Regions from separate parts of the Nonomuraea rubra genome, predicted to be linked through region 3. Evidence: riboswitches for the same ligand, from Rfam matches in the RefSeq annotation. Region 3 holds a riboswitch; each other region holds the start of a gene.

Region 1 (9,510 bases), 1.5 Mb from region 3:
CGTGGCGATGGTGGTCTACACGCAGGTGGCGCCGCTCGACAGCATCGAGCGGGGCTCGCTGAACCTGACGTTCCTGCTCAGGCGCACCTGGGAGCACATCCAGCTCGTGTTCTTCTCCACGGTGCTGGTGCTGGTGGTGGCGCTGCCGCTGGGCGTGCTGCTCACCCGGAGGGCGCTGCGCAGGGCGACGCCCCTCGTGCTGTCCCTGGTCAACCTGGGGCAGGCCACCCCGGCGGTGGGCCTGGTGGTGCTGCTGGCGGTGCTGTTCAGGATCGGGTTCTGGACGGCGGTGGTCGCGCTGTTCGCCTACAGCCTGCTGCCCACGCTGCGCAACACGATGGTGGGGATCGAGCAGGTGGACCCGCGGCTGGTGGACGCGGGAAGGGGCATCGGCATGTCCGCGGCCGGGGTGCTGTTCAAGGTGGAGCTGCCGATGGCGGTGCCGGTCATCCTGTCGGGCGTGCGGACCACGCTGGTGCTGAACGTGGGCACGGCCGGCATCGCGGCGTTCATCGGCTCCGGCGGGCTGGGCGACCTGATCACCACGGGGGTGAGCACGCAGCGCAACCTCGTGCTGATCACGGGATGCGTGCTGATCGCGGTGCTGGCGCTGTTCATCGACTGGCTGGGCGGGCTCGCGCAGCGTTACCTCTCGCCGAAGGGGCTCTCGTGAGGGCACTCCCGGCGGTGCTGCTGCTCGTCGCGGTCACGGCGTGCGGGCTGCGGCCCGCCTCGTCGTTCGTGCCGCCGGTCGAGCCGGGCAGCATCCGGCCGGTGCCCGGCCTCGAAGGCACGCCGATCCGGGTGACGTCGAAGGAGTTCACGGAGCAGCTCGTGCTCGGCAAGATCGCGGTGCTCGCCCTCACCGCCGCCGGCGCGGACGTGGCCGACCAGACGAACGTGCAGGGCAGCGTGAACGCCCGCGCCTCGCTGACCAGGGGCGACGCCGACCTCATGTGGGAGTACACCGGCACCGGCTGGATCACCTACCTCGGCCAGGCGAAGCCGATCCCGGACGCGACCGCGCAGTACGAGGCCGTACGCGACCTCGACCTGCGCGAGAACGGCATCGTCTGGCTGCCTCCCGCACCGCTGAACAACAGCTACTCGATCGGCGCCACCCGCGCCACCGCCGAGAGGTACGGCCTGACGAAGATCTCGGACGTCATGAAGATCCCCACGGCGGAGCGCACGTTCTGCGTCGACCACGAGGCCTTCGGCCGCGACGACGGCTTCCTCGGCATGCTCAGGGGCTACGGCTGGACCTACGGCGGCGACATCCCTAGGGCGAACGTCCGCCGGGTGGCGGTCGGCATCCTGTACAACTCGATCGCCAGCGGCCAGTGCGCGCTGGGCCTGGTCAGCACCACGGACGGCCGGATCAAGGCGCTCGACCTGGTCCTGCTGGAGGACGACAGGCACTTCTTCCCGCAGTACAACGCGGCGGTGACCATGCGCCGCCCCCTCGCCGACGCGCATCCGGAGATCGCCCGGATCTTCGCGCCCATCAGCGCGAAGCTGACCAACGACGTGATGCAGGACCTCAACGCCCAGGTGGACGTGGACGGCGACGTACCGGTGCTGGTGGCCCGCGACTGGCTCAGGTCACAAGGATTCGTGAAATAGCCGGTGTTAGCCATACCCGATCAAGGGCAGGCCGCAGGACATGTCGCAGACACCACCACCCCAGACCCAGCCCTACCCGGGCCACACCGGCGAGATGGCGCCGGAGCCACGCGACGAGATGCGTGACTACGTGGGCCGTGACCTGCTCGACGGCAAGAAGGCGCTGATCACCGGCGGCGACTCGGGCATCGGCCGGGCGGTCGCGGTGGCGTTCGCCAAGGAGGGCGCGGACGTCGCGATCGCGTACCTGAGCGAGCACGAGGACGCCGCGCACACCCGCAAGCTGGTCGAGGAGGCCGGGCGGCGCTGCGTGCTGCTGCCCGGCGACCTCGGCGACCGCGCCCACTGCGCCTCCGTCGTGGAGCAGGCGGTGTCCGAGCTGGGCGGCCTGGACGTGCTGGTGAACAACGTGGCCTATCAGGAGCCCGTGAGCGGCCTGGAGGAGCTGGACGACGAGCAGTGGGAGCACACGTTCGCCGTCAACATCCACAGCTACTACCGCGTCACCAAGGCCGCGCTCCCGCACCTGCGCGAGGGCGCGGCCATCGTGAACACCTCCTCGATCAACGGCCTGCGCGGCAACAAGTCGCTGATCGACTACGCCGCCACCAAGGGCGCCATCAACGCCTTCACCTACTCCATGGCGCAGAACCTGGTCGAGCGCGGCATCCGGGTGAACGCCGTCGCGCCGGGACCGGTGTGGACGCCGCTGATCCCGGCGACCATGCCGGAGGAGAAGGTGGCCAAGTTCGGTGAGCACGTGCCGATGGGACGGCCCGCCGATCCGGACGAGATCGCCCCCTCGTACGTCTTCTTCGCCGCGAACCGGCTGTCGTCGTACTACACGGGCGAGGTGCTGGCCCCGATCGGCGGGGAGACCCTGCCGGGTTAGTCCACGTAGAGGTTGCCGCCGAGCCGCCTGAACTCGGCCGCCTTCTCCGCGTACCCGGCGTCCCTGATCTCGTGGCTGATCCGCATCGAGCAGAACTTGGGCCCGCACATCGAGCAGAAGTGCGCGGTCTTGGCGGGCGCGGCCGGCAGCGTCTCGTCGTGGAACGAGCGTGCCGTCTCCGGGTCGAGCGACAGGTCGAACTGGTCCTCCCAGCGGAACTCGAACCGCGCGTCCGACAGCGCGTCGTCCCACGCCTGGGCCTGCGGGTGCCCCTTGGCCAGGTCCGCGGCGTGCGCGGCGATCTTGTACGTGATCACCCCGGTTTTGACGTCGTCCTTGTCGGGCAGGCCGAGGTGCTCCTTGGGGGTGACGTAGCAGAGCATGGCCGTGCCGTACCAGCCGATCATGGCGGCGCCGATGCCCGAGGTGATGTGGTCGTAGCCGGGGGCGATGTCCGTCACGAGCGGGCCGAGCGTGTAGAAGGGGGAGTCGTCGCAGAGCTCGCGCTGCAGGTCGACGTTCTCCTTGATCTTGTGCATGGGCACGTGGCCGGGCCCCTCGATCATCACCTGGACGTCGTGCTCGCGGGCGGTCCCCGTCAGCTCGCCCAGCGTGCGCAGCTCGGCGAACTGGGCCTCGTCGTTGGCGTCCGCGATCGAGCCGGGGCGCAGGCCGTCGCCCAGCGAGTACGACACGTCGTAGCGGGCCAGGATCTCGCACATCTCGGCGAAGTTCTCGTACAGGAAGCTCTCGCGGTGGTGCGCCAGGCACCAGGCCGCCATGATCGAGCCGCCGCGCGAGACGATGCCGGTCTTGCGCCCCGCGGTCAGCGGCACGTGCGCCAGCCGTACCCCCGCGTGCACGGTCACGTAGTCGACGCCCTGCTCGCACTGCTCGATCAGCGTGTCGCGGTAGACCTCCCACGACAGCAGCTCCGGCCGGCCCTTGACCTTCTCCAGCGCCTGGTAGATGGGGACGGTGCCGACCGGGACGGGGGAGTTGCGCAGGATCCACTCGCGGGTCTCGTGGATGTCGGCACCGGTGGACAGGTCCATGATCGTGTCGGCGCCCCAGCGCGTGGCCCAGGTCATCTTCTCGACCTCCTCCTCGATGGAGGAGGTGACGGCGGAGTTGCCGATGTTGGCGTTGATCTTCACGAGGAAGTTGCGGCCGATGATCATCGGCTCGGACTCGGGGTGATTGACGTTCGCGGGGATGATGGCCCGGCCGGCGGCGACCTCCTGACGTACGAACTCGGGGGTGACGCCCTCGCGCACGGCCACGAACTCCATCTCCCTGGTCACCAGCCCGCGCCGGGCGCACCCGACCTGCGTGACCGGCTGCCCCGCCGCCGCGCGCTCGCGGATCCACCCGGCGCGCAGGTGCGGCAGGCCCCGCCGCAGGTCCGGCTCGTAGGCGGGGTCGGTGTACGGGCCAGAGGTGTCGTACAGCGTCACCGACGAGCCGTTCGACAGGTGCACCTGGCGCATCGGCACCCGCAGCTCACCGCTGTAGACCTTGGAAAAGCGCGCGCTACTCATCGCGCAAACTCCCTTCGCCGGCATTATCCGGAGCAGGTTCTGGCGGTCGGCGGCTGTCAGCCGTCCTCTCAGCCCGGTCCCCACCGGGCTCCCGCGTTGGACGGCGATGATCGTACCCACGCTCCGCCCCACCCGAAACCCTGACAGGCGAGGTTTGCCGGTCGCCGTGAGCGGTAGGGTCCCCATCAGGGGAAACATGAAGAGATTCGCCGCTGTCGCAGGACTACTCGTCGTGATGGCCGCGTCCGGCGCCACCGCAGCCGCCGGGGACGGCATGGATCAGCACGAAGTCAGCCAGGAACAGTACGACACTCTGATCGCCCAGTGCCGCTACGCCGATACGGGGAAGGCGAAATGCCGTGCGGCGGTCAAGCGCATGTACCGCGTCGGCCAGGCCGACCCGGCGCTCGACTGCCGGACCTACTCCGGCGTGACCGTGTGCGGCACGCTCAAGCTCAGCAAGGCCGAGCGCAGATGCACCCGGGACTCCAGGGCACAGGGAGTGCCGTTCCGCCGTGCCGAGGTGGAATGTTACGCACTGTCATGATCGTCGTAGGAGTGGACGGCTCCCGTACCGGGCTGGAGGCCGCCGGCTGGGCCGCCGCCGAGGCCGAGCTGCGGCAGGAGCCGCTGACCGTGGCGCACGCCGTGCCGAGGTGGGTGTGCGAGGGCGCCGTCCACTACGCCGAGGTGGCCCAGTGGATGCGCGACGGCGCCGAGACCGTGCTCAGCGCCGCCTGCGACCGCGCGCGCCGCGTGTGGCCGCAGGTGCGCATGGAGGGCGTGCTGCTGCCGGGCGACCCCCGCTCGGCGCTGATCAAGGCGTCCGAGGGGGCCGAGCTGCTGGTCGTGGGCAGCCGGGGGATCGGCGGGGTGCGGGGGCTGCTGATCGGATCGGTCGCGTACGGGACGGCCGCGCACGCCCGTACGGACGTCGTCCTGATCCACGAGCCGCCCGCGTCCCCGCGCGGTGAGATCGTGGCCGGGGCCGACGGCTCACCGGGCGCCGCGCGGGCGCTCGGGTTCGCCTTCGCCGAGGCCGAGCTGCGCGGCGCGCGGCTGCGTGCCGTACGGGCCTGGGCCTGGCCCCATCCCGGCGGCTTCGAGCCGGCCTCCCGCGAGCGCGAGCAGGACACCCTGCGTTCGCTGAAGGAGTCGCTGGCCCCGCACCGGGAGCGGCATCCGGGCGTGCACGTGATCGCGGAGGTCGTGCACGGGCATCCGGTGGAGGTGCTGAAGGAGACCTCCGCCCGCGCCGACCTGCTGGTGGTGGGTACGCGGGGGCACGGGCAGCTCGCCGGGATGCTCATCGGCTCGATCAGCCAGGCCCTCCTGCACCACGCGCCGTGCCCGCTGGCCGTGGTACGCGGCTGAAAGTTACATCCGTACTCCCAGGTCAGCCCCCCGCCATGATCGTCGTGCTTCCCGGCGCCGCGCCGCCGCTCCTACGATCTGCGCAGGCTACGACGGGAGAGCACACGATGCGCAGCAAGACCGGCTCCGTGCTGGCCGCGCTGGCGGCCCTGGCCGCCGCGGTGTTGATCGCCACCGCGTTATCCGCCACCACCACGGCCACGGCCAGCGCCGCCCCCATCAGGATCATGCCCCTGGGCGACTCGATCACCGGATCCCCCGGCTGCTGGCGGGCCCTGCTCTGGAACCGCCTGCAGAGCGCCGGCCACACGAACGTCGACTTCGTCGGCACCCTCCCGCCGCAGGGCTGCGGGGTGGCCCACGACGGCGACAACGAGGGACACGGCGGCTACCTCGCCACCAACGTCGCCGGCCAGAACCTGCTGCCCGGCTGGCTCTCCGCCACCCAGCCCGACATCGTGCTCATGCACTTCGGCACCAACGACGTCTGGAGCAACATCGCGCCCGCGACGATCCTCGGCGCCTTCACCACGCTGGTGAACCAGATGCGCTCCAGCAACCCGAACATGAAGATCCTCGTCGCCAAGATCATCCCGATGAACCCGTCCACCTGCGGCGAATGCGCCCAGCGCACCGTGAACTTCAACAACGCCATCCCCGCCTGGGCCGCCGCGACCACCACCCCGCAGTCGCCGATCATCGTGGTGGACCAGTGGACGGGGTTCAGCACGGGCACCGACACCTACGACGGGGTGCACCCTAACGCGTCGGGTGACCAGAAGATGTCCGACAAGTGGTACCCGGCGCTGGTGGACGCGATGGCCGGCGGCGGCACCGCCACCCCCACCGTCACCACCACCACGCCTCCGCCTGGTGGATGCACGGCCACCTACAAGGTCACCGGGCAGTGGCATGGCGGCTTCCAGGGCGAGGTCACCGTCAGGAACACCGGGACCACGTCCCGGTCCGCCTGGGCGGTGGCCTGGACGTTCGCCGGCGGTCAGCAGATCACCCAGCTCTGGGGCGGGACGCTGAGCGCGAGCGGGTCCTCGGTGACCGTGCGCAACACCTCGTGGAACGGCCTGCTCACGCCGGGGGCCTCGACCACGTTCGGCTTCCTCGGCTCCTGGAACGGCACCAACCCCGCCCCCGCACCTACCTGCTCGTAACGGCGGCCTCGCCGGCGGCTTCTTCGCTCATTACGGCGGTCTCGTTGCTCGTGATAGGTGCCAGCCGGGGAGCCGCCAGCCGTACGTAGTCGTCGGTGGCCAGCGCCAGGGAGCGGTCGAGCCTGGCGGCGTTGAAGTACAGCTCGGGCTGGTCCAGCAGGGAAGGATCCGCGACCAGCTCGAGCCGGGGGTCGTAGCTGAACGGCAGCACGGTCCCGCTCACGCTGCCCGCCAGCTCCTCGGCCTTCTCGGTGCCGGCGAAGGCCACGTACGTGCCGCCCAGCAGCGCCTTGACGGCCTGCAGATCGAGCCGCGCGTCGCCGGGCACGACGGCCAGCACGTGCCGGGTCTGCTTCTTGCCGATCTTCACCATCACGATCAGGCACTTGGCGGCCTGCGAGACGTCGTGCCCGCGCAGCGCGCTGACCAGCTCGGTCCGCCCCTCGGGCGCGTGGTCGATCAGCCGGTAACGTGCTCCCGCGGCGTCCAGGTCGGCGATCAGGCGCTCGTAGGCGGCGTACGGCTCACCAGTCACTGCTCAACAACTCCTTCGCCGCGGCGATCCGGCCCTCGTCCCGCTGGTAGAACACCCACTGTTTGATCTTCCGGCCGCGGATCAGGCCCACCTTGGCGAGCACCTTGAGATGCTCGCCGCAGGTCGGCTGGCTCACCCCCAGCTTCTCGGCGATGAACAGCGAGCACACGCCGTCACGTACGAGATCGCCGTCGCGCTGCGGCGGGAAGTGCCGCTCGGGCTCGCGCAACCACTCCAGGATCAGCAGCCTCTTGTCATTGGCCAGCGCCTTGACCAGGTCGACGTCCAGCACAAAGCCATTATGGCAATTAGCTAATTACCTGTCCAGTGCTGGTCAGGGGGCCTGCACCACCGGCACGCCGCGGGACCTGCACCAGCGGCTCAGCGGGAGGCCGGCACCATCGGCTCAGCGGGAGGCCTGCACCACCGGAACCCCTTCACTGGCCTGCACCAGCACGAACCCCTGCCCCCTGAACGCCAGCTGCATGGCCTCCCCGCTTCCCCGCCCGATCAGCGCCCCCACCTTCATCGTCCGGTTGACTCCCACCTGCAGCCCCGCACTCCAGCACACGGCCGACTGCCCGTCCGCGAACGTCGGCATCCGCGCCACGTCCAGCAACACCGGCGTGCCATGCGTGGTCACCGCCACCCACCCCGTGCCCGTGATCGTGGTGTTGAACAGCCCGCCGGCCGCCACCCCGGCCCCCTGAACCCGCTGGATGTCCCAGGTGAGCTGCGGCTGGAAGGCCAGCAGGTTGCGCCCGTTGACCGTGATCCCCTCGTTCTCCAGGTAGAACAGGTGGATGTCGTCGGCGTTGTCGGCCAGGTAGAGCAGGCCCTCACCGCGTACCCGCATCAGCGAGGCACCCTCGCCCGTCATGGCCTTCTTGAACAGCTTCCCCAGCCCGCCCGAGCCCTCGTAGTCGAAGTCCATCTGCCCCTGGAAGGCGACCATGGACCCCTGCTTGGCCAGCACCTCTTGCGGCAACTGGACCCGCAACATCTTGCGGTTCTCGAGCGCGAACCCCGGAGGCAACTGCTGGGGATCCAGATTCTGAAAAATCGAGCTACGCACGTTCCAACCCTTTCCTGGCTCTGACCTTCAAGTGTGGCTACTCGCGCCGGCGACTCCCGGCCCACGACGTACGCGTGAGTCTGGTGACTGGGCTCCCGCCCCCTCACAGCCGCGTACGAGCCTCCTCGACCGAACGCATGACGCCCCCTGCGCCACAACCGTCCGCCATCGCACCCGCCTCACCGGCCAGCATTACGGCATCGTCACGCCGCCTACCGTCGAGTGCGATATGAGCCAATCCAACCAGGTTCGCCGCCACCCCCGCCAGAAACCCGATCTCCCCGCGCAGCCGCCACCCTGTGGACCCGTGTGACCCGTGGACCCGTGGCGTCACAACCCAGAGCTCAGCCCGCCACCACCACTCTCAGAGCTCAACCTCACGCCCGGCCGCCAGATCCCGCACGACCTGAATCAACTCCGCAGGATCGAACGGCTTGGTGAGATACGCATCCACCCCGATCCCACGCCCCCGCACCTTGTCGTCGTCCTGAGCCCTCGCCGTGATCAGCACCACCTTGATGTGACTGGTGGCCTCCTCCGCCCGCAACCGCTGCGCCGTCGTCCACCCGTCCAGGAACGGCATCATCACATCAAGCGTGATGACATCGGGCATGACGTCGAGCACCCGCTCCAGACAGTCCTGCCCATCCGTGGCGGTCACGACCTCGAACCCCTCCAGGTTCAGGTTGACCGCGATGAGCTGCCGGATGACCTCGTCATCGTCTACGACCAGTACTTTCCCAAGAACGTCGCCCACGGGCGCAAAGCTAACGTGTAGCGGCCTGGTCACGGGCGGTTTTCGCTGGAAGTGTTCACGAGGCTTTATCTGGTGCCGAGTGGTGGTCGGATGCTGGTAGCCTTAACACTCGTTGAGCCCCCTTAGCTCAGGGGATAGAGCACCGGCCTCCGGAGCCGGGTGCGCAGGTTCGAATCCTGCAGGGGGCACGCAACAGATCTGCGCGGCGGGCACTCTGTCCATTTGAGGACAAGGGGTGCCCGCTTTTGCGTTGTTGATGGGTTCTGTCGCATTCGGGACGGCGGCCTTCGGCATCTCGTCACCACCTCTTCGCGTGGCCTGTCTCCGTGCGTGGGATGTCGCCCCGCTGGTCTCAGAACCCTCTGTTCTCGCTGAAGCTCTTCTGGCGTGAGCCAGCCTGCCGTCAGAACCGGGCAGGCGATCAAGCAGGTCCTCTCGTTTCACTCCGCCAGCGCCCGCTGGTCGGACTTCGGCAGTTCCACCGACAGAAGATGGCGGCGATGGGGACCGAACAGGCGACGTGCGAACAGATCGTGAACGT
Region 2 (9,510 bases), 3.9 Mb from region 3:
TCCAGCGCCGAGTGCCTGGAGGTGCTGGAGGCGGCCAGGGCCCGCGGCGTGCCGGTCTCGGCCGAGACGTGCCCCCACTACCTGACGCTGGCGGCCGAGCAGGTGCCCGAGGGGGAGACCGCGTACAAGTGCTGCCCGCCGATCCGCTCGCTGGCCAACCGCGACCTGCTGTGGGACGGGCTGGCGCGCGGCGTGCTGAGCTGCGTCGTGTCCGACCACTCACCCTCGACGGCCGACCTCAAGGTGCCCGACTTCGCCGCCGCGTGGGGCGGCATCGCCTCGCTCCAGCTCGGGCTGACGGCGGTCTGGACGGAGGCCGCGCGCCGCGGGCACGGGCTGGGGGACGTGGTCCGCTGGATGTCGGCCAACCCGGCCGCCCTGGCGGGCATCACCGGAAAAGGCGGGATAAAGACCGGGAACGATGCCGACCTCGTGGCCTTCGACCCCGCCGCCGACACCTTCGTCGACGCCGCCCGCCTCCACCACAAGAACCCCGTCACCCCCTACCACGGCCGCACCCTCAAGGGCGCCGTCCTGACCACCTGGCTGCGCGGGCGGCCGGTGGACGGCCGGCCGCACGGACGACTGCTCATGAAAGGCGATGGATGAGCTCCTTCACCACGCTGCCCGACCTGGCCCTGCGTACCCTCGGCGGCTCGGTGGTGGCCGCCAGCGACGAGTCGTTCGCCGAGAAGGAGAGCCTGATCAGGCCGGGCAGGCCCGGCTTCACGCCGGGGACGTTCGGCGGCAAGGGTCAGGTGTACGACGGCTGGGAGACCCGGCGCAGGCGCGCGCCCGGGCACGACTGGGCCCTGGTACGGCTGGGGGTGCCGGGCGTGATCCGCGGGGTCGTGATCGACACGGCCTGGTTCAAGGGCAACTACCCCACCCACGCCTCCGTGGAGGCCACGGCCGTCGGCGGGCACCCGTCACCGGACGAGGTGCTGGCGGCGCCGTGGACGGAGCTCGTGCCGCTCTCGAAGCTCGGAGGAGACGCCGAGCACGCCTTCGAGGTGCTCGACCAGGGCCGCTACACCCACGTACGGCTCAACATCCACCCCGACGGCGGCGTCGCCCGGCTGCGCGTGCACGGGGAGGCCCGCCCCGACCTGACCGTCCACGACGGGCTCGGGCTCGACCTGGCCGCACTCGCCAACGGCGGGCTCGTCACCGCCTGCTCCGACGAGTTCTACTCCGCGCCCAACAACGTCATCGCGCCCGGCCTGGCCAGGCACCAGGCGGAGGGCTGGGAGACCGCCCGGCGGCGGGGCGGGGGCAACGACTGGCTCGTCATCCGGCTGGCCGGGCGCGGCGTCGTCAGGCTGGCCGAGATCGACACCACCAACCTGCTGTTCAACGCGCCCGCCGCGGTGGCGCTGACCGGGCTGGACGGGGAGCGCGAGGTCGAGCTGCTGCCCAGGACCCGCCTCCAGCCCGACACGCCGCACCGCTTCCGCCTCGGCTCCGCGGAGCCGGTCACGCACGTGCGCGTGGACATCTACCCGGACGGCGGCCTGGCCAGGGTCCGCCTGCACGGCCACCTGGCCTGACCCCGCGCGTGCCCCTGCGGGCACGCGCGTCCGGCTCACTGCCAGAGGTAGACGGTGCTGCCGGCCGGGCGCTCGCTGTTCGGCAGCGGCCGCTGGTACTGCACCACGCCGCCACCGCCGAGCCGCTGCACCCGCACCTGGAAGCCCAGCGCCTCCAGCTCGGCCTTGGCGTCGTTGACGTTCTTGCCGATCACCCCCGGCACCAGGGCGAACTGGTCGCCGTCCCTGGCCTCGCCGTGCCTGCGGAAGAAGTCCCAGATGTCGGTCTGGCAGCGCGCCACCGTCACCATGACCTGCGCGCCCTTGTCGACCTCGGCCTTGGCCTTGGGCGCCTGGGCGATGACCGTGCACGGCTCCGCGTCGTCGTCGACCTCGTTGACCTGCACCTGGAAGCCCTGGCGGCTGAGGAACTCGGCGGCCTGGTCCTTCGGCATCCCGCCCACGTCGGGCATGGTGAGCCCGGCGCTGACGTAGATGTTGACCTTGGTGCCCTCCTTCAGCCTCTCGCCCGACTGCGGGGAGGTGCGGATCACCTTGTCGCGCTCGACGTCCTGGCTGGCCAGGCGCTTGACGGTGCCGACGGTCAGCCCGGCCCCGGCGATCTCGGCGCGCGCCTCGTTGGGGGTCTTGCCCTCGACGTTGGGCACCACGATGCGCTTGGGGCCGAGCGAGAGCACCAGCGTGATCGTGGAGCCCTTCTCCAGCTCGGCGTCGGCCGCCGGATCGGTGCTGAGGACCAGGCCCTCGGCCACCTTCTCGTCGTACTGGCCTTCGGCCTTGCGCATCAGCAGCCCGGCGCCCGCGAGGTTCTTCTCCGCCGCGGTGAGGTTCTGCCCGACCAGGTCGGGCACCCTGACGTACTCGGGCTGGGCGAAGTACCACCCGGTCAGCCCGACCGCCACGACCATCACGGCGGCGAGCGCCACCAGGAACCAGTTGGGGCGGAACCCGCGCCGCTGCTCGGGCACCTCGGCCCGCGGCTGGACCAGCGTGTGCGCGGGCGCGGGCCGCGGCATCGACGGCGCGCCGAACGGCGCCGAGGCCGTGCCGGGGGGCGCGGCGAGCGGCTGGGAGTGCGACAGGACCGGGCCGGTGCCCGGCGGGACGGTCGTGCGCGGCAGCATGCGGTGCGCGTCGACCGCGGCCACGAGCATCGCGGTCGCGTCGGCCGGGCGGTGCTCCGGCTCGCGCGCGGTCGCGCCCGCCACCAGCGTGTCGATCAGCGGCGGCACCTCCGGCACCAGCGACGACGGCGCCGGGACCGTGTCGTGGACGTGCCGGTAGGCCACCGACATCGGGGTCTCCCCGTCGTACGGCTGCTGCCCCGTCACCAGCTCGAACAGCATGATGCCCGCGGCGTAGACGTCGCTGCGCACGTCGGCGGCGCCGGTGATGACCTGCTCGGGCGCCATGTAGCCGACCGTGCCGATCATCACGCCGGTACGGGTCTGGTTGGTCGCCTCGATCGCCTTGGCCAGGCCGAAGTCGACGACCTTGACCCGGCCGTCGTCGGTCATCAGGACGTTCTCGGGCTTCACGTCACGGTGGACCATCCCGGCCTGGTGGGCCGCGCCGAGCGCGGCGAGCACCGGGATCATGATCTCGAGCGCCTCGCGGGCGGGCAGCCTGCCGCGCTCCCGGAGGATGTCGCGCAGGGTCCGGCCCGGGACGTACTCCATCGACAGGTAGACGACGTCGTTGTCGGTGCCCTGGTCGAAGACGTGCACCACGTTGGGGTGCGAGAGGCTGGCAACCGATTTGGCCTCGCCGATGAACCTTCTGACGAACGCCGGGTCCTCGGCGAGCGAGCGGTGCATGACCTTCAGCGCCACCGTCCGGTCGAGCCGGATGTCCAGCGCGAGGTAGACGGTCGCCATACCGCCCCGGGCGATCCGGCTCTCGATGCGGTAGCGCCCATCGAGGAGCCGCCCGACCAGGGGGTCCGCAGTCGTCGTATCCACCCCGCTGAGTTTACGGGCGATTTGCCACCGACATGGCCCCGGCGCCCGAAACCGATGCGGAGACGTTCCCGTAACGTGCTTGCCGGAACGCCTCCGCGCCCGGGCTCAGGGCGTCATCGGGGAGGAGGCCTCGGCGTAGCGGCGGCGCGGGATGCGGCCCGCCTGCCGCGCCAGCCGGCCGGCCACCACGGCCGCCTTCATGGCCGAGGCCATCAGATCGGGCCGCTGCGCCCTGGTGACGGCCGTGGCCAGCAGGACGGCGTCGCAGCCCAGCTCCATGGCCAGCGCGGCGTCGCTGGCCGTTCCGATGCCGGCGTCGAGGATCACCGGGACGGAGGCGGCCTCCACGATGAGCTCGATGTTGTGCGGGTTGCGGATGCCCAGCCCCGAGCCGATCGGCGCGCCCAGGGGCATCACGGCCGCGCAGCCGGCCTGCTCCAGCCGCCGCGCCAGCGCCGGGTCGTCGCCGATGTACGGCAGCACCACGAACCCGTCGGCCACCAGCCGCTCGGCCGCGTCGAACGTCTCGATCGGGTCGGGCAGCAGCGTGCGCTCGTCGGCGATGACCTCCAGCTTGACCCAGTTGGTGCCCAGGGCGTCCCTGGCCAGCCGGGCCGTCAGCACGGCCTCGCCCGCGGTGAAGCAGCCCGCGGTGTTGGGCAGCACCTTGATGTCGCGCTCGCGCAGCACGTCCAGCACGGAGCCGCGGGCGCCGGGATCGAGCCTGCGCATCGCCACCGTCGTCAGCTCGGTGCCGGACGCCGCCAGCGCCTGGTCGAGCACCTCCAGCGAGGGCGCGCCGCCCGTCCCCATGATGAGCCGGGAGGAGAACTTCTCCCCGGCGATGATCAGATCATCCACCTTGCACCGCCGTCAGAACCTCCACGCGGTCACGGTCGCGCAGCGCCGTCGTCTCCCAGGCGCCGCGCGTGACCACCTCGTCGTTCACGGCCACGGCCACTCCGGTGGTGGCCGAGGTCAGGGTATGTACGGCTTGAGCCACGGTCATGCCGTCGGCCACCTCGTGGGTCGAACCGTTGATCACAACAATCATGAAATTTCCCGAAATCTCCCGGGCGCGCACAGCGCCGCCAGCTCGCTCTCCTCGCCCAGCAGGATCGCGGTCGTGAGCGGGGCGAGCAGCACGCCGCCCCGGTGGTGCCCGGTCGCGTACGCCAGCCCCGGCGTACCGCTCGGGCCGATCAGCGGCAGGTTGTCCGGCGTCCCCGGCCGCAGCCCCGCCACCACGTCGGCGACCTCCAGCTCGGTGACGCCAGGCACCAGCTCCCTGGCGTCCCGCAGCAGCTCGTAGAGCCCGCCGGCCGTCACCCTGGTGTCGAACCCCATCTCCTCCTGCGTGGCCCCGACCACGAGCTCGCCGTCGCCCCGGGGGACCAGGTAGACGGACGAGCCGTGCACGGTGCCGCGTACGCACCGGCCGAGCAGCGGCTGCGGGGAGCGCAACCGCATGATCTGCCCCTTGACCGGCCGCACCGGCACCTCGGCCAGCTCGGAGCTCCACGCGCCCGCCGCCAGCACGACCCGGTCGCCCCGCACCTCCCGTCCGATGCCGTCCTCGGGGGCCGGTGGCGGTGCGAGGCGGACTCCCGCGACCCGGCCGCCCTCGTACAGGAACTCGGCCGCCCGGGCCCGCACCAGCGGGACGCCCAGCCGTTCCAGCGCGGCCAGCAGGGCCGCCGTCACGCGGCGCGGGTCCACCCACGCGTCGCCGGGCGCCAGCAGGCCGCCGCGCACGGAGGGGGCCAGCATGGGCTCCAGGCGGCGGCACTCGCGCCCGGTGAGGCGCTCGACCGGCAGGCCCAGCTTCTCCATGTACGCGGCCAGCTCGCCCAGCGCCGCCATGTCGTCGGCCCCGAACGCCACATCCAGCGTCCCGTCCGCCCGCAGGTCCAGCCCGCGTACCTCGGCGAACCCCGGCCCGGCGCCCGCGGCCGACCCGTCGCCGGGTCTCGTGCCGGCGCTGGATTCGGGCTCGATGCCCGATGGCGGCCCTGTGCCCGCGACCAGGCCGGCGTCCGTGGACAGGCCGGCGTCGGCGGTCAGTTCGGCGGCGAAGGCGGGCCAGCGGCGCAGGGAGGCCACGCCCAGCCGGAGCAGCGGCGCCTCGGTGTAGGTCACCTCGCTGACCGGGGCCAGCATCCCCGCCGCCGCGTACGAGGCCCCCCTGCCGGGAGCCGGGTCCACCACGGTGACGGGCCGCCCCGCGCGTGCCATCCGCCAGGCCACCGAGAGCCCGACGACCCCGCCACCCACGATCACATCCACCTGCGCTCCCTTCGCCGGCATGATCCGGATCAGGTGTCTTGCGGTCGAAGGCCCGGCAAAGCCTTCCTCTCAGCCCGGTTACGGCCGGACTCCCGCGCGTCTTACCCGAACAGCCTACGGCCTCGGTGCCACGTCCACGCACGCCCCCCGTTATGGTCATCAACGTGAACCATGTCGTGGTGGTGGGAGCGGGCCTGGCCGGAGTGCGTACGGTGGAGGCCCTGCGCGGGCGCGGCTTCACCGGCCGGATCACCCTGATCGGGCAGGAGCGGCATCGTCCCTACGACCGCCCGCCGCTGTCCAAGGCCGTGCTGAAGGGCGAGGCCGACACCAGCTTCGTCGACACCGACCTCGACGCGCTCGGCGTGGAGTTCTGGCCGGGCGTCGCCGCCAAGTCGCTGCGCGCGGGCGTCGTGGAGACCACCGAGGGCGAGGTCGCCTACGACGGCCTGGTCATCGCCACCGGGGCCGACCCGATCCGGCTGCCCGGCGACGGCCCCCAGCACGTCCTGCGCACCCTCGACGACGCTCACGAGCTGCGGGCCATGCTCGTCCCCGGCGCCCGCGTCGCCGTCATCGGCGCCGGGTGGATCGGCGCCGAGGTCGCCACCGCGGCCCGCCGCGCCGGCTGCGAGGTGACGGTCGTCGAGTCCGCCTCCGCCCCGCTCTCGACCGCGGTCGGCGCCGAGCTCGGGGGGCGCACACTGCCCTGGTACGACGGCATCGACCTGCGGCTGCGCACCATGGTCGACTCCGTGGACGAGGGCGGGGTGCGGCTGGTGGGCGGCGAGTTCGTCGAGGCCCACGTGGTCGTCACCGGCATCGGCGTGCGCCCGGCGGTCGAATGGCTCGCCGACGCCGACATCGACCTGCACAACGGCGTCGTCACCGACGAGCACCTGCGCACGTCCCTGCCCGGCGTCGTCGCGGTCGGCGACTGCGCCGCCTGGTGGTCGCGCCGCTGGCAGGCCAGGCTGCGGGTCGAGCACTGGGACACCGCGCTCAACGCCCCCGACGTGGCCGCGGCGACGCTGCTGGGGGAGGAGGCGGTGTACGATCCGGTGCCGTACTTCTGGTCCGAGCAGTTCGGGCACATGCTCCAGTACGCCGGCCACCATCCGGCGGGCGATCGGCTCGTCTACCGCGGCGAGCCCGAGGGCAAGTGGTCGGCCGTCTGGCTCGCCGGCGACGGCACCCTGGCCGCCGTGCTCGCCGTCGACCGGCCCCGCGACCTCGTGCAGGGGCGGCGGATCATCGGTGCAGGCTCGCGCCTCGACGCGGAACGCCTGGTAGATCCACAAGTACCCCTACGAGATTGTGTTGTTTGAGCAAGCACGGCATGTGGTAGTTGTGGTTTCGTGACGCTTTCTGTTGCACAGATCGACCGGGAGACCGACCAGCTCGTTGACGAGTGGCTCACCCTCCCCGAAGTGGCTACGCGCCTCGATCTTCCGATCGGGCGAGCCAAGCAACTCCTCCGGGACCACAAGCTCCTCGGCGTGCGCCGGGGCAGCGGCGGGCCGCAGGTGCCCGCGGTGTTCCTCGATGGAAAGGACGTGATGAAGGGCCTGCCCGGCACGCTGACCGTGTTGCAGGACGCCGGCTACGACGACGTCGAGTCGCTGCGCTGGCTCTTCACCCCAGACGAGTCCCTGCCGGGGTCGCCCATCGAGGCGATCAAGGCCGGCCGTCACACTGAGGTCAAGCGGCGTGCCCAAGCCCTCGCTTTCTGAGGCCCGCCTCTATCTCTGCACGGACGGCCGCCGCGACCGCGGCGACCTGGCAGAGTTCCTCGACTCGGTGCTGGCCGGCGGCGTGGACATCATCCAGCTGCGGGAGAAGGGCCTGGAGGCCCGCGAAGAACTCGCGCTCCTCGAAGTCTTCCGCGACGCCTGCGACCGGCACGGCAAGCTGCTGGCCGTCAACGACCGGGCGGACATCGCCTACGCCGCCCGGCCCGACGTGCTCCATCTGGGGCAGGACGACCTTCCTGTGATGGTCGCGCGAGAGATACTCGGCGACGACATCGTCATCGGACGGTCCACCCACTCCGCCGCCGAGGCTTCCGCCGCGGCCGTGGAGGAGGGCGTCGACTACTTCTGCTGCGGCCCCACCTGGCCCACCCCGACCAAGCCGGGCCGCCCGGCTCCCGGCCCGCCGCTGCTGCGGCACGCGGCGTCGCTGGAGACCTCGCGGCCGTGGTTCGGGATCGGCGGCATCGACCTCGGCAACCTGGACGAGGTGATGGCGTGCGGGGTGCGGCGCGTGGTGGTGGTGCGGGCGATCACCGACGCCGACGACCCTGGGGCGGCGGCGGCGGAGTTCGCCAAACGGCTCTCGGCCGGCTGACTACCGGGCGCCCGCCCTTCACGGCGGGCGCCTCCGTCATCCCCGCGCACAGCGCCCCGCAAGCAGCAGCGCCCGCGTGACCTGCGGTGCGGGCGTGGCGACGGTGGGGCGGTGCCCGCAGCACGCGCGGGCGTGATGCGAGGCCGGCGGCGCAAGGTGCCCGCGTGACCTGCGGTGCCGCGTCTGACTTGCGGTGCCGTGTGTGGTGCGGTGCTCGCGCGCCATGCGGGCCTCGCGGGCAGAGGTGTGCGAGTGTGGCGGATCAGGTCTTGCGGGAGGTGGCGGCGATGGCGAGGTCGGTGAGCGCGGCCCGGGACTCCGGCGTGACCGGAGCCGTTTCGAGAGCCGCCAGCGCCAGCTCCAGGTAGTCGCCGATCAGGTCCTCGCACTCCTGCAGCGCCCCCGTGCCGTCGATGATCTCCCGCAGCGTGGCGACCCCGTCCTCGTCCAGCTCGGGATCCCCGAGGAGCCGCCGCACGGTCTCGGCGTCCGCAGGGGAGGCGGCGGCCAGGGTGCGGGCCACGAGCATCGTGCGCTTGCCCTCCCGCAGATCGTCCCCCGCCGGCTTGCCCGTCTGCGCCGGGTCGCCGAACACCCCGAGCACGTCGTCACGGAGCTGGAAGGCGATCCCGACCCGCTGCCCGTACCCGGTGCACAGGTCGTCCATCCACGGCAGGAGCTCGCGGGCGGCGAGCGCGAGGCCGAGCCTGAGCGGCTGCTCCACCGAGTACTTGCCGCTCTTGAACAGAGCCACCCGCAGCGCCGACTCGAACGTGTTCTCCCCGTTGGCCTGCTCCAGCAGGTCGAGGTACTGCCCGCACATCAGCTCGCTGCGCATGTGGTCGTGGACGGGCTGGGCCGCCTCCAGGGACTCGCGCGGCAGGTCGCTGGTCCGCCACATCTCGCCGGACCAGATCAGCAGCAGGTTGCCGAGCAGGATGGCCGCGCCCTCGCCGAACTGCTCGGCCGAGCCGTACCAGCCGGACTTCTCGTGCATCGCCTGGAAGCGGCGGTGCGCGGACGGCATGCCGCGGCGCAGGTCGCTCTTGTCCATCACGTCGTCGTGCACGAGCGCGCTGGCCTGGAGCAGCTCCAGCGAGGCCGCGGCGGTGAAGACGCCGGGCACGTCGGTGCCGCCGGCGCCGCGCCAGCCCCAGTAGCAGAACGCCGGGCGCAGCCGCTTGCCGCCGGACAGCAGCTCATCCGCTGCCGTGCGCAATGGAGCGAACTCGGGGTCGTCGGCGGAGGGCAGCTTCCGCTCGACGAACTCGGCGAGGGCACGCTCCACCTGGGCGCGCAGGGTCTCCATGCCGGCGGCGTCAGTGGTCATGCCCCTGAGACTAGTGGCCCGGAGGACAGGTACG
Region 3 (9,510 bases):
GGCCGGGCGGTCCGGGAGTGATGTACGCGTCATCGCTTCGTAAGGCTCGCGGATCATGCCCCGAGGACGTACGGTGGCCCCATGGGTAGAGTCGTGATGCTCGTCATAGGGACCTTGCTGGGTCTCTTCGTGCTGTTCAATTTCCTGCTGCCGATGCTGGCAGGCCTGATCAAGCTCGCTCTGATCATCGGCGTCATCGCGGTCCTCGTCTTCGTGGCCGTCGCCGTGGTGGGCAAGTCGTCCCGCTCCCACTGACGCTCGATGCAGTTCCTGTTCGATCCGTGGCTGGTGGGGATCACCATGGTGGCGATCCTGCTGCTGGCCACGTGGGCGGCCACGTTGCTGCCCATCCTCAGCGGGGAGCCGCCGAGCTTCCCGCTGTCCTACGCGCGCCGCACGGCCTTCCAGCGGCAGCGTGACCCCGACGCGGCCGGCCGGTCGCGTCCACGAGCGCCTTAGGCGTGCCCCGCTTCCACGTCATGTCACGTCAAGCGGGGCTCTCTCGACCTCGAGCGAGCCCGGACATTCCCCTACGAGGAAACAGGGCTCATGATCGATTCTCTAGTCACGTTCGTCATCGGCATGTCCGGCGGCAGTGCCGCGCTCGGGATCGTGCTGTTCACGCTGGCCGTACGGCTCCTGCTGCTGCCGCTCAACGTCCGCCAGGCCCGTACCATGAAGATCCGCGAGAGGCTCGCGCCCAAGCTGCGCGAGCTGCAGAAACGGCATGCACGTAACCCGGAGCGGCTGTCCAGGGAGCTGAGCGCGCTCTACGCCAAGGAGGGCACCTCGCCGTTCGCCGGGTTCCTGCCGATGCTGGCGCAGTTGCCGTTCATGTGGCTGATGTACAGCGTCGCCACGCATCCGACCGCGCTCGTCGGTCACCAGCTTTTCGGGGCACCGCTGGGGCAGCAGGTCGCGGGGGTGATCGCTAATTACGGTCTGGTCAGCGCACCATTTTTGGTCTTTGTATTGGTCATCGTGCTGGTCGCAGCGGCGGCATGGCTGTCCGCCAGGCAGATGAAGATCGCCGAGGAGCAGCCGGAGCTGATGAAGAGGATCATGCGACTGCTGCCGTACGGCTCGGTGCTGGCCGTGCTCTTCCTGCCCCTGGCCGCGGGGCTCTACCTGCTCGTCTCGCAGGCATGGGCCGTCACCGAACGAGCAGTGCTCAACAGCAGGCTCCAGCCTGCCTAACTGACCTCTCGCAGGGCCGCCACCTGCCCGTTCATCGACTGGCTCGGAGCGGGCAGGATGGCCCAGACGGTCGTCGTGTCACCGTCGTGCCTGACCCCCCAGCTCTCCGCCACGTACTCCACGATGCCCAGCCCCCGGCCCCCGAGTGAGGACAGGGTCGGGCGGCCTGCCCGTGGCTCGGTGGCCGCTCCCCCGTCGCTCACCGCCACTTCGATGTGATCGTCGCTGCGCAGCCAGGCGACCCTCACCATGCCCGACGGCAGCGGATGCGCGTGCCGCAGCGCGTTGCTCAGCAACTCGCTCACCACCAGCACGGCATCGTCGATCGCGGCGGCAAAGACCCCACTGTCCTGCAGGTCAGTGCTCAGACGCTGGCGGGCGACGGCAACGCTGGACGGCGCGTACGGCAGCAGCACCACGCTTGACACACCCACCTCCCCGTTACCTGTGCCCCCCGCGGGAACACTCCCCGGTACGACCGAAATGCCCCGTTACTCGATCCCAGAAACCGCATCTCGATCACAGCTTGTACACATTGGACGATAGATCAGCTCAACTGTGACCACCTCGTTACCGCATCGGTGTGTCGGATCGGATAGGGGCAGCACACCTGAGTACGAGTCGCATTCTGGTGCCCCCTTCCGGCCTCGGATGCGCGCTGACATCTCCCCCCTGTGCCCTGGCGAGGCTGCGGACGATGTAGAGACCGAGCCCTACTCCACCAAACCGTCTCCGGTCGCCGCTGTCCACCTGGACGAAGCGCTCAAAGATCCGCTCCCGGTCAGGCGGGGCGATTCCGACTCCCTCGTCGTCGACGACCACGACCACGTTGTCCTCCTCCGGCCAGGCCCCGACGCTGATCAGCCCGCCCCTGGGCGAGTACTTGAACGCGTTCTCCAGGAGCTGGCCGAGGATGATGTCGGTGGCCAGCGCGTCGCCCAGCACGTACGGCAGCCCCTCGGCCAGGTCCACCTCCACCCGGTGCCTGTCCGACAGCGCGGGCAGCCCCAGAGTGGCCCCCTCGATCCGCTCGGCCAGGTCGAACTCCTCGATCCGCACCTTCAGCTCGTCGGCCCCCGCCCTGGCCCCCAGCAGCAGGTGGTCCATCAGCTCGCCCAGCGACCTGGCCCGCTCGGCGATCGTGTGCACGGCCGAGCGGCGCTCGGGATCGTTCATCTTGTCCCAGCGCGAGTCGAGCGTGCTGGCGAACCCCCGCACGATCGTGATCGGCGTACGAAGCTCGTGGCTGGTCGTGGCCAGGAACAGGTCCTTGGCCTCCTCCAGCTCCTTGGCCGCGGTCACGTCGCGGAAGTCCACGACGACCTCGCCCGTCTCCTCGATCTGGGCGCTGACCACGTCCAGCCACCGCCCGTTGTCGAGCTGGAAGGTGCCCTTCTCACCCGCCCCCGGCACCGGGAACGGCGGCGGCCCGCCGATGACGGACTCGCCGGGCAGCGCGGTCAGCTCGGCCGCGGCCGGGTTCCAGCGCACGACGCGCCCGGCCTGGTCGAGCAGGGCGATGCCGTCGGCGCTGGCGTCGAACACCGCCCGCTCGTGCGCCCGCTGCCGCACCGCCTCCTGGTAGGCCACCGCGTTGCCGACGGCGATGCCCGCGTGCCCGGCCAGCAGCTCCAGCAGTTCCAGCTCCAGATGGCCCGGCGTCCGGTTCGCGAACAGCGCGTAGAGCGCGCCGTACGGCCGCCCGCCCACGGCGGCCAGCCCCAGCGCGATCGTGTGCAGCCCGCTCAGCCGGGCCCACACCAGGTCGTCCAGCCCGTGGGACTCCAGCAGCACGGTCTTCCCGGTGCGTAAAAGTTTGTCCACCAGGCTCGTCCGCAGCTCGGTGGTGGTGCCCCTGATCGAGGCCGGCAGCTGGTACGTGCTGACCAGGCGCAGCCGTTCGCCCTCGATGAGCACGAACCCGCCCGCGTCCGCGCCGGTGAGCTCGGTGAGGCTGGCCGAGATCCGGTCCAGCACGGCCGACAGCTCCAGCTCGGAGTTGATGTCGCCGACCACGTCGGTGAGCCGGCGCACGAGCCTGGCCCGGCGGGCCACCCGCTCCCTGGCCACGTGGTCGGCCAGCGCCGGGTGGTAGACGCACACGTAGCCGCCCACGGCGCTGCCCAGGCGCAACGCGCTGATGTCCACCCGCAGGTCGAGCAGGGTGCCGTTGCTGTGCAGGCGCCTGGTGCGCAGCGAGACGGGCTCGCCGGTGCGTACCCGCTCCAGGGCGGCGGTGTGCTCGGTGGTCAGCTCGTCCGGCACGATGGGCGCCCTGCGCCCGACCACCTCCTCCGCGCTCCACCCGAACACCCGCTCCGCCGCGGCGTTCCAGACCAGCACGCTCTGGTCCCTGTCGAGCGCCACGACGGCGTTGGGTGAGCTGGCGAGCGCAGCGCGTGCGATCTCATCGTCACTACCGGCCCATTCGTCCCCCACTACTCCATAGTGCACGCGGTGCGGTGGGTGCGTCGGGAGATCCGTCCGATACGCTGCGGTCACGGTGATTCCCGGCGGTGGGAGGGTGCGAGGCATGTCGAGCAACGATCTCGATGCCCTGTTGCGGGTGACCTCCAGCACCTATCGGGGCGAGACGCCGCCCGACATCGCCTTCGGCACCTACGACGGCGCCGTGGGCAGGCTGGTGCTGGCCGTGACGGGCAAGGGCATCGCGGCGTGCAGCTTCGAGGCGGAGAACGACGTGTTCGAGCTGGTCACCAGGCATGTGGGCAGCTTCATCGGGCCCGAAGCCAGGCGGCTCGACCCGGTGCGCAGGGAGCTCGACGCGTACTTCTCCGGGCGGCTGCGCACGTTCGCCACGCCGGTGGACCTGGCGCTGGCCACGCCGTTCGCGCGCACGGTGCTGCAGAAGACCATGGCCGTGCCCTACGGCACCACCACGACGCTGGAGCGGATCGGCGAGAGCATCGGCCGGCCGCGCGCGCTGCGGGCGATCGGCAACGCGCTGGCCTCCAACCCCGTCTGCGTGATCGTGCCCTGCCACCGGGTGGTGCGCGAGGACGGCGCGCTCGGCGACTACGCGGGCGGCGCGTCCGCCAAGCAGCACCTGCTCAACGTCGAACGGAAGGCTTCCGCACCAGCAGGCCGATGAGCAGCGTGACCAGCGCGGCCACCAGTGCCCCGCCCAGCGCGCCGTTCATCCACACCTGCCGGGTGAAGCCGATGGCCTCGCGCGCGGACGCCCAGAACCCGTCCCACGCCGCGATGGTCGGCGTCGAGGTCGTCAGCCAGTAGGCGGCGAAGCCCAGCGCCCACGGCACCAGCATGGACCAGCGCGAGGGCGCGTTCTCCTCGGTGTTCCAGCGGCGGGAGCCGCCCAGCAGGAAGTAGTCCACGGCCAGCACCGCGAACATCGGCACGAACACCGCCCCGATCACGCCCAGGAACGCGCCGTACGACGTCACGTCCACGAGCAGGGCGATCACGACGGTGAGCACCCCGATGGCGACCGAGAAGGCGCGCCGGTCCACGCGCGGCATCAGGTTCTGCAGCGAGACCGTGGTGGAGTAGACGTTGGCGAAGGACTGGTCGGTCTCGCGCAGCACCAGGATGGCGAAGAACAGCGCGCCCAGCGGCACCGCGACGAACGTGCCGAACACGGCGTCCGCGTTGCCCGCGATGGCCACCGCGTACACGCCCAGCCCCAGGCAGGCCACCTGGGCGAGCGTGTAACCGCCGACCACCCCGGTGAAGGCGGCGCCGGTGGAGCGCGAGTGCCGGGCGAAGTCGGCCGCCATCGGCACCCACGACACCGACAGCGCGATCACGTAGTCGACCGCGGCGGGGAAGGCGGTCCACGAGCCGCCCTCCTGCGCCGGCGCCTCACGCAGGAAGAACCAGGCGAACCAGACCATCGCGATGATGACGCCGATCGTGACGTACCGGCGCAGCACCCGGACGGCCCCGAGCGGCCAGATCGTCAGCGCGGTGGTCAGCACCCCCGCCACGACCACCCACACCGCGTACGGCACCGCCGGAAAGATCGCCCCGGCGGCCGTGGCGATCACCCAGAGCTCGAACGCGCCCCAGCCGAGCATCTGCACGATGTTCAGCACCGTCGGCATGTAGGAGATCCGCGCCCCGAACAGCCCGCGCAGCAGCACCATCGCCGGCTGCCCCGTCTGCGTGCCCGGGATGGCCGACAGCCCCACCATGGCCGTGCCGATCAGGCTGCCGACCACGGTCGCCACGAGCGCCGCCGCCAGGCTGAGCGGGGCGTTGCCGAGCGGGTTGACCAGGAACATCGCCCCGGAGAAGCCGAGGAGGCTGACGCCGAGGTTCGCCCAGAGCGCGCCCTGGTCGAGCACGCCCAGCGTCTTCGGCGGCCGGCCTTCGAGTGTCAGCGGAACTTCGTCGGCGACATGCGTCATCGCACACTCCCTACGCCGGCATTACCCGGACAGGTTCAGGCGGTCGGCAGCGGATCAAGTAGCTGCCCTCTCAGCCCGGCACCCCGAGCTCCCGCGACGATCTGTAGTTGGCGCCCTCATCATGCCTCAATGACGGCGAAACCGCCATAGTGGGCGAGTTCAGGCCACGTACGGAGGCTGTCCCGTCTCGCTGACCATCGGCTTGCTCGCGGACTCCCACGCCTGCATGCCGCCCCCCACGTTGACCGCGTCGCGCCCGAGCTGGTTGAGCCAGGCCGCCACGTTCATGGAGCGGCCGCCCACCCGGCAGACGACGTAGACGGTGCGGTCGCCGGGCACCTCGTCCACCCGGCCCTGGATCTGGGTCATCGGGATGTGCACGGCCTCGGGCGCGTGGCCCGCGAGCCATTCGTCCTGCTCGCGGACGTCGAGCAGGTAGGCGTCTGCGGGAACGGCGCTGGCCTCGATCTCGGGAACGGTCATGACTCCATCATCTCGCGTCGCGAGTCGTAGGAAGCACGCGCCGCGATGATCTCCTCCTGGTGCTGTTCGGTCCAGGTGACCAGGGACTTGATGGTCTGGTGCAGGGTGCGGCCGAGCGGCGTCAGCGCGTAGTCCACGCGGGGTGGCACGACCGGGTGGACCGTGCGGCTGACCAGGCCGTCGCGTTCGAGCTGGCGCAGGGTGACGCTGAGCATGCGCTGGCTGATGCCGTCGATCTCGCGGCGGAGCTGGGTGAAGCGCAGGCTCTGGCAGTCGAGCAGCGCGATCACCAGCAGCGACCACTTGTCAGCGATGCGGTCGAGGATCTGGCGGACCTCGCAGTCCTCCCGCACGTCCCACTGGCGCACGTCGTAGTCGTCGTCCACGGTGCCTTCGCAGTAACCGAGTGATCGAGAAGTGCCTTCTTCCACAAGAAACCATGCTGGCGCATGATGTGGGGCGGTTACAAGAGAGAACCGACCTTCCTAGAAGTAACCGGGGGTTTGTTGTGTCTGTCCCTGCCCGTACCTGGGGCGTACTGATCGTTTTGTGCGGGGCCATCTTCCTGGAGGGCATCGACGTGGCGATGCTGAACGTCGCCCTCCCGTCCATCCGGGCCGACCTCGGGCTGTCCACCGGCATGCTGAGCGGGGTCGTGAGCGCGTACGTGCTCGGCTACGGCGGTTTCATGCTGCTCGGCGGCCGGGCGGCCGACCTGCTGGGGCGGCGGCGGATGTTCCTGTTCTGGCTGGTGGTGTTCCTGCTGTTCTCGGGGCTCGGCGGCTTCGCGGACGAGGGGTGGGTGCTGCTGGTGGCCAGGTTCGTCACCGGGGTGGCCGCCGCGTTCATGACGCCCGCCGGCCTGTCCCTGATCACCACGAACTTCCCCGAGGGCCCCCAGCGCAACAGGGCCCTGCTCATCTACGCCGGCACGGCCGCGGGCGGCTTCGCGCTCGGGCTGGTGATCGGCGGGCTGCTGGCCGCGATCGGCTGGCGCTGGGTGTTCTTCGCCCCCGTGCTGCTGGCGCTGGTCATCCTGGTCGCCGCCATCCCCCTGATCAAGGACCAGGGGGAGCGCCGGGCGGCGGGCGGCTTCGACGTGGCGGGCGCGATCAGCGTCACCGGCGCGATGATCCTGCTCGTCTACGGCGTCGTCCGCCTGGAGCACCTCTCCGACGGCCCGCTCCTGACGGCCGCGGCCTTCGCCGGGGGCCTGGCCCTGCTGGCGATCTTCGTCGCCGTCGAACGCCGCTCCGCCGCCCCGCTCGTCCGGCTCGGGATCCTGCGCTCGGGCCCGCTGGTCCGCGCGAACGTCATGGCCGCGCTGCTCACGGCCTCGTTCTTCGGCTTCCAGTTCCTGGTCACGCTGTACCTCCAGGAGCTGCGCGGCTGGTCCACCATCCAGACGGGGCTGGCCCTGCTGGCGGCCGCCGCGGACGTGGTGCTGGCCCCCACGCTCACGCCGTGGCTGGTCAACCGGTTCGGCAACGCCAAGGTCGTGCTCGGCGGCCTGGTGTCGGGACTGCTGGCGTACGCGCTGTTCCTCGGGGTGGGCCTGGACTGGACGTACGCGGCCATGCTGCCGTCGATGCTGCTGATCGGCCTGATGTTCGCCTTCGTCTACGGCCCGCTGACGATCGTGGCCACGGACGGCATCGCCGAGCACGAGCAGGGCCTGGCAGGCGGCCTGATCAACTCCTCGTTCCAGTTCGGCGCGGCCCTCGGCCTGTCGATGGTGACCGCTGTGAACGTGGCGGCCCTGGGCGCGGCGACGGGCGCCGAGGCCGGGTTGGAGGCGATGCGCACGGCCCTGGTCGTGCCGGTCACGGCCACGCTGCTGGCCGCGCTCATCGGCGTCGCGGGCCTGCGTACGCGAGCCCGCAAGCCCGCCGGGGACGAGGTGCTGAGCGCTACTTGAGCAGCTTGGACAGGCGGCGGTCGGCCAGCGGCTTGCCGCCTGTCTGGCAGGTGGGGCAGTACTGCAACGACGAGTCGGCGAACGAGACCTCCCTGATCGTGTCGCCGCACACGTCGCAGGGCTGCCCCGTGCGGTTGTGCACGCGCAGGCCCGACTTCTTCTCCGCCTTGAGGTCCTTGGCCGCCAGCCCGTGCGCGCGCTCGACGGCGTCGCTCAGCGTGGTGACGATGGCCTCGTGCAGGTCGGCGATCTGGGCGTCGGTCAGCGTGGCCGCGATCTTGAACGGGGACATCTTCGCGGCGTGCAGCACCTCGTCGGAGTAGGCGTTCCCGATGCCCGCGATCACCTTCTGGTCGCGCAGGAGGCCCTTGATCTGGGTACGGTTGCCGCCGACGATGCGCTTGAGCGCCTCGACGGTGAAGGACTCGGCGAGCGGGTCGGGGCCGAGCGCGGCAACACCAGGCACATCGTCCGGATTTTTCGTGACATAGACGGCGAGCCGCTTCTGCGTCCCCGCCTCCGTCAGCTCGAAGCCCGGCGCCAGCCCCTCGTCGTCGGGCGCCAGCCTGACCCGGACCGCCAGCGGCCCCTTGCCAGGCCGTACCGGCTTGGCGCCGGACAGGTCGTCACGCCAGCGCAGCCACCCCGCGCGGGCCAGGTGGATGACCAGGTGCAGGCCGTCGCAGTCGAGGTCGAGGAACTTGCCGTGCCTGGCCACGCCCGTGACGGTCAGCCCGCCGAGCGCCGTGACCGGCGGATCGAACGTCTTGAGCGCCTGGAAGGCGACCACGTCGACGCCGAGGATCGTGCGGCCCACCGCCCGCTCGCGCAGGAAGTGGGTGAGTGACTCCACTTCGGGAAGTTCGGGCATGCCACCAGGGTACGTGCCTCACCCGGCCGTCACGGCACGTCCCAGAACGCCAGCTCGTGCCTCATCCCCTCGGCGAACAGCTCCTCGGCGCGGGCCGGATCCGGCCGGGCCTCGTCGATCATCTGCCCGATCCGCACGGTGAGCGCGGCGAACCCCGGATCCGCGTACGTGTCCACCCAGGCCCGGTAGCGCGGCTCCTCGGGCGGGTCCTCCGCCAGGATCCGCCCGAGGTTCGAATATCCCCACATGCACGGGTACAGCGCGGCCAGCCCCTCCCCGTACGAACCGGCCGATTCCAGCAGGAACTCCGTGTACGCCGCGCACGCCGGCCCCTTCACCGCCCCTTCCAGATCGGCCCCGAACTCCGCCGACATCGACCGGTGCAGGCTCAGCTCGTCGTGGAAGGTGGTGTGCGCCAGATCCACCAGGTCGCCCAGGTGCGCGTCCGGCGCCTGCCAGGCCAGCCGCGCGAACACCCGTACATAGTCCAGCAGGAACAGGTAGTCCTGCTCCAGCCACGACCGGAACACCGGCTCCGGCAGGTCCCCGCGCCCGATCCCGGCGACGGTGGCGTGGCCGAGCTGGGCCTGCAGCAGCGGGCGGCCGATGGCGTGAAGTCTTTCCGACATGCTCATGATCGGGAGATTAGT

Evidence for each region. Region 3 has a riboswitch for thiamine pyrophosphate ahead of HD593_RS57275 (purine-cytosine permease family protein). Riboswitches for the same ligand answer to the same signal wherever they lie in the genome.
Region 1: linked by a shared signal. The riboswitch ahead of thiC (phosphomethylpyrimidine synthase ThiC) and the one ahead of HD593_RS57275 (purine-cytosine permease family protein) in region 3 are both predicted to bind thiamine pyrophosphate.
Region 2: linked by a shared signal. The riboswitch ahead of HD593_RS38255 (FAD-dependent oxidoreductase) and the one ahead of HD593_RS57275 (purine-cytosine permease family protein) in region 3 are both predicted to bind thiamine pyrophosphate.

Annotation. Positions count from the first base shown of each region.
Region 1 covers NZ_JACHMI010000001.1:10,823,318-10,832,827, reverse strand. Annotated here, with positions in the region: gene HD593_RS49375 (ABC transporter permease) at 1-673, shown strand, start outside; gene HD593_RS49370 (glycine betaine ABC transporter substrate-binding protein) at 670-1,626, shown strand; gene HD593_RS49365 (SDR family oxidoreductase) at 1,667-2,518, shown strand; gene thiC (phosphomethylpyrimidine synthase ThiC) at 2,515-4,059, opposite strand; TPP riboswitch at 4,052-4,164, opposite strand; gene HD593_RS49355 (hypothetical protein) at 4,256-4,606, shown strand; gene HD593_RS49350 (universal stress protein) at 4,603-5,433, shown strand; gene HD593_RS49345 (cellulose binding domain-containing protein) at 5,541-6,602, shown strand; gene HD593_RS49340 (YbaK/prolyl-tRNA synthetase associated domain-containing protein) at 6,589-7,137, opposite strand; gene HD593_RS49335 (ArsR/SmtB family transcription factor) at 7,127-7,429, opposite strand; gene HD593_RS49330 (AIM24 family protein) at 7,544-8,212, opposite strand; gene HD593_RS49325 (response regulator transcription factor) at 8,577-8,969, opposite strand; tRNA gene HD593_RS49320 (tRNA-Arg) at 9,086-9,157, shown strand.
Region 2 covers NZ_JACHMI010000001.1:8,420,402-8,429,911, reverse strand. Annotated here, with positions in the region: gene allB (allantoinase AllB) at 1-609, shown strand, start outside; gene alc (allantoicase) at 606-1,550, shown strand; gene pknB (Stk1 family PASTA domain-containing Ser/Thr kinase) at 1,586-3,511, opposite strand; gene HD593_RS38265 (thiazole synthase) at 3,617-4,372, opposite strand; gene thiS (sulfur carrier protein ThiS) at 4,365-4,565, opposite strand; gene HD593_RS38255 (FAD-dependent oxidoreductase) at 4,562-5,797, opposite strand; TPP riboswitch at 5,787-5,903, opposite strand; gene HD593_RS38250 (NAD(P)/FAD-dependent oxidoreductase) at 5,962-7,125, shown strand; gene HD593_RS38245 (Rv2175c family DNA-binding protein) at 7,156-7,530, shown strand; gene thiE (thiamine phosphate synthase) at 7,508-8,146, shown strand; gene HD593_RS38235 (polyprenyl synthetase family protein) at 8,409-9,476, opposite strand.
Region 3 covers NZ_JACHMI010000001.1:12,348,785-12,358,294, forward strand. Annotated here, with positions in the region: gene HD593_RS57245 (hypothetical protein) at 82-255, shown strand; gene HD593_RS57250 (DUF6412 domain-containing protein) at 262-459, shown strand; gene HD593_RS57255 (YidC/Oxa1 family membrane protein insertase) at 550-1,197, shown strand; gene HD593_RS57260 (ATP-binding protein) at 1,194-1,625, opposite strand; gene HD593_RS57265 (PAS domain-containing sensor histidine kinase) at 1,768-3,636, opposite strand; gene HD593_RS57270 (methylated-DNA--[protein]-cysteine S-methyltransferase) at 3,731-4,309, shown strand; gene HD593_RS57275 (purine-cytosine permease family protein) at 4,269-5,588, opposite strand; TPP riboswitch at 5,579-5,693, opposite strand; gene HD593_RS57280 (rhodanese-like domain-containing protein) at 5,748-6,071, opposite strand; gene HD593_RS57285 (winged helix-turn-helix transcriptional regulator) at 6,068-6,457, opposite strand; gene HD593_RS57290 (MFS transporter) at 6,619-7,989, shown strand; gene HD593_RS57295 (Fpg/Nei family DNA glycosylase) at 7,982-8,860, opposite strand; gene HD593_RS57300 (TenA family protein) at 8,890-9,495, opposite strand.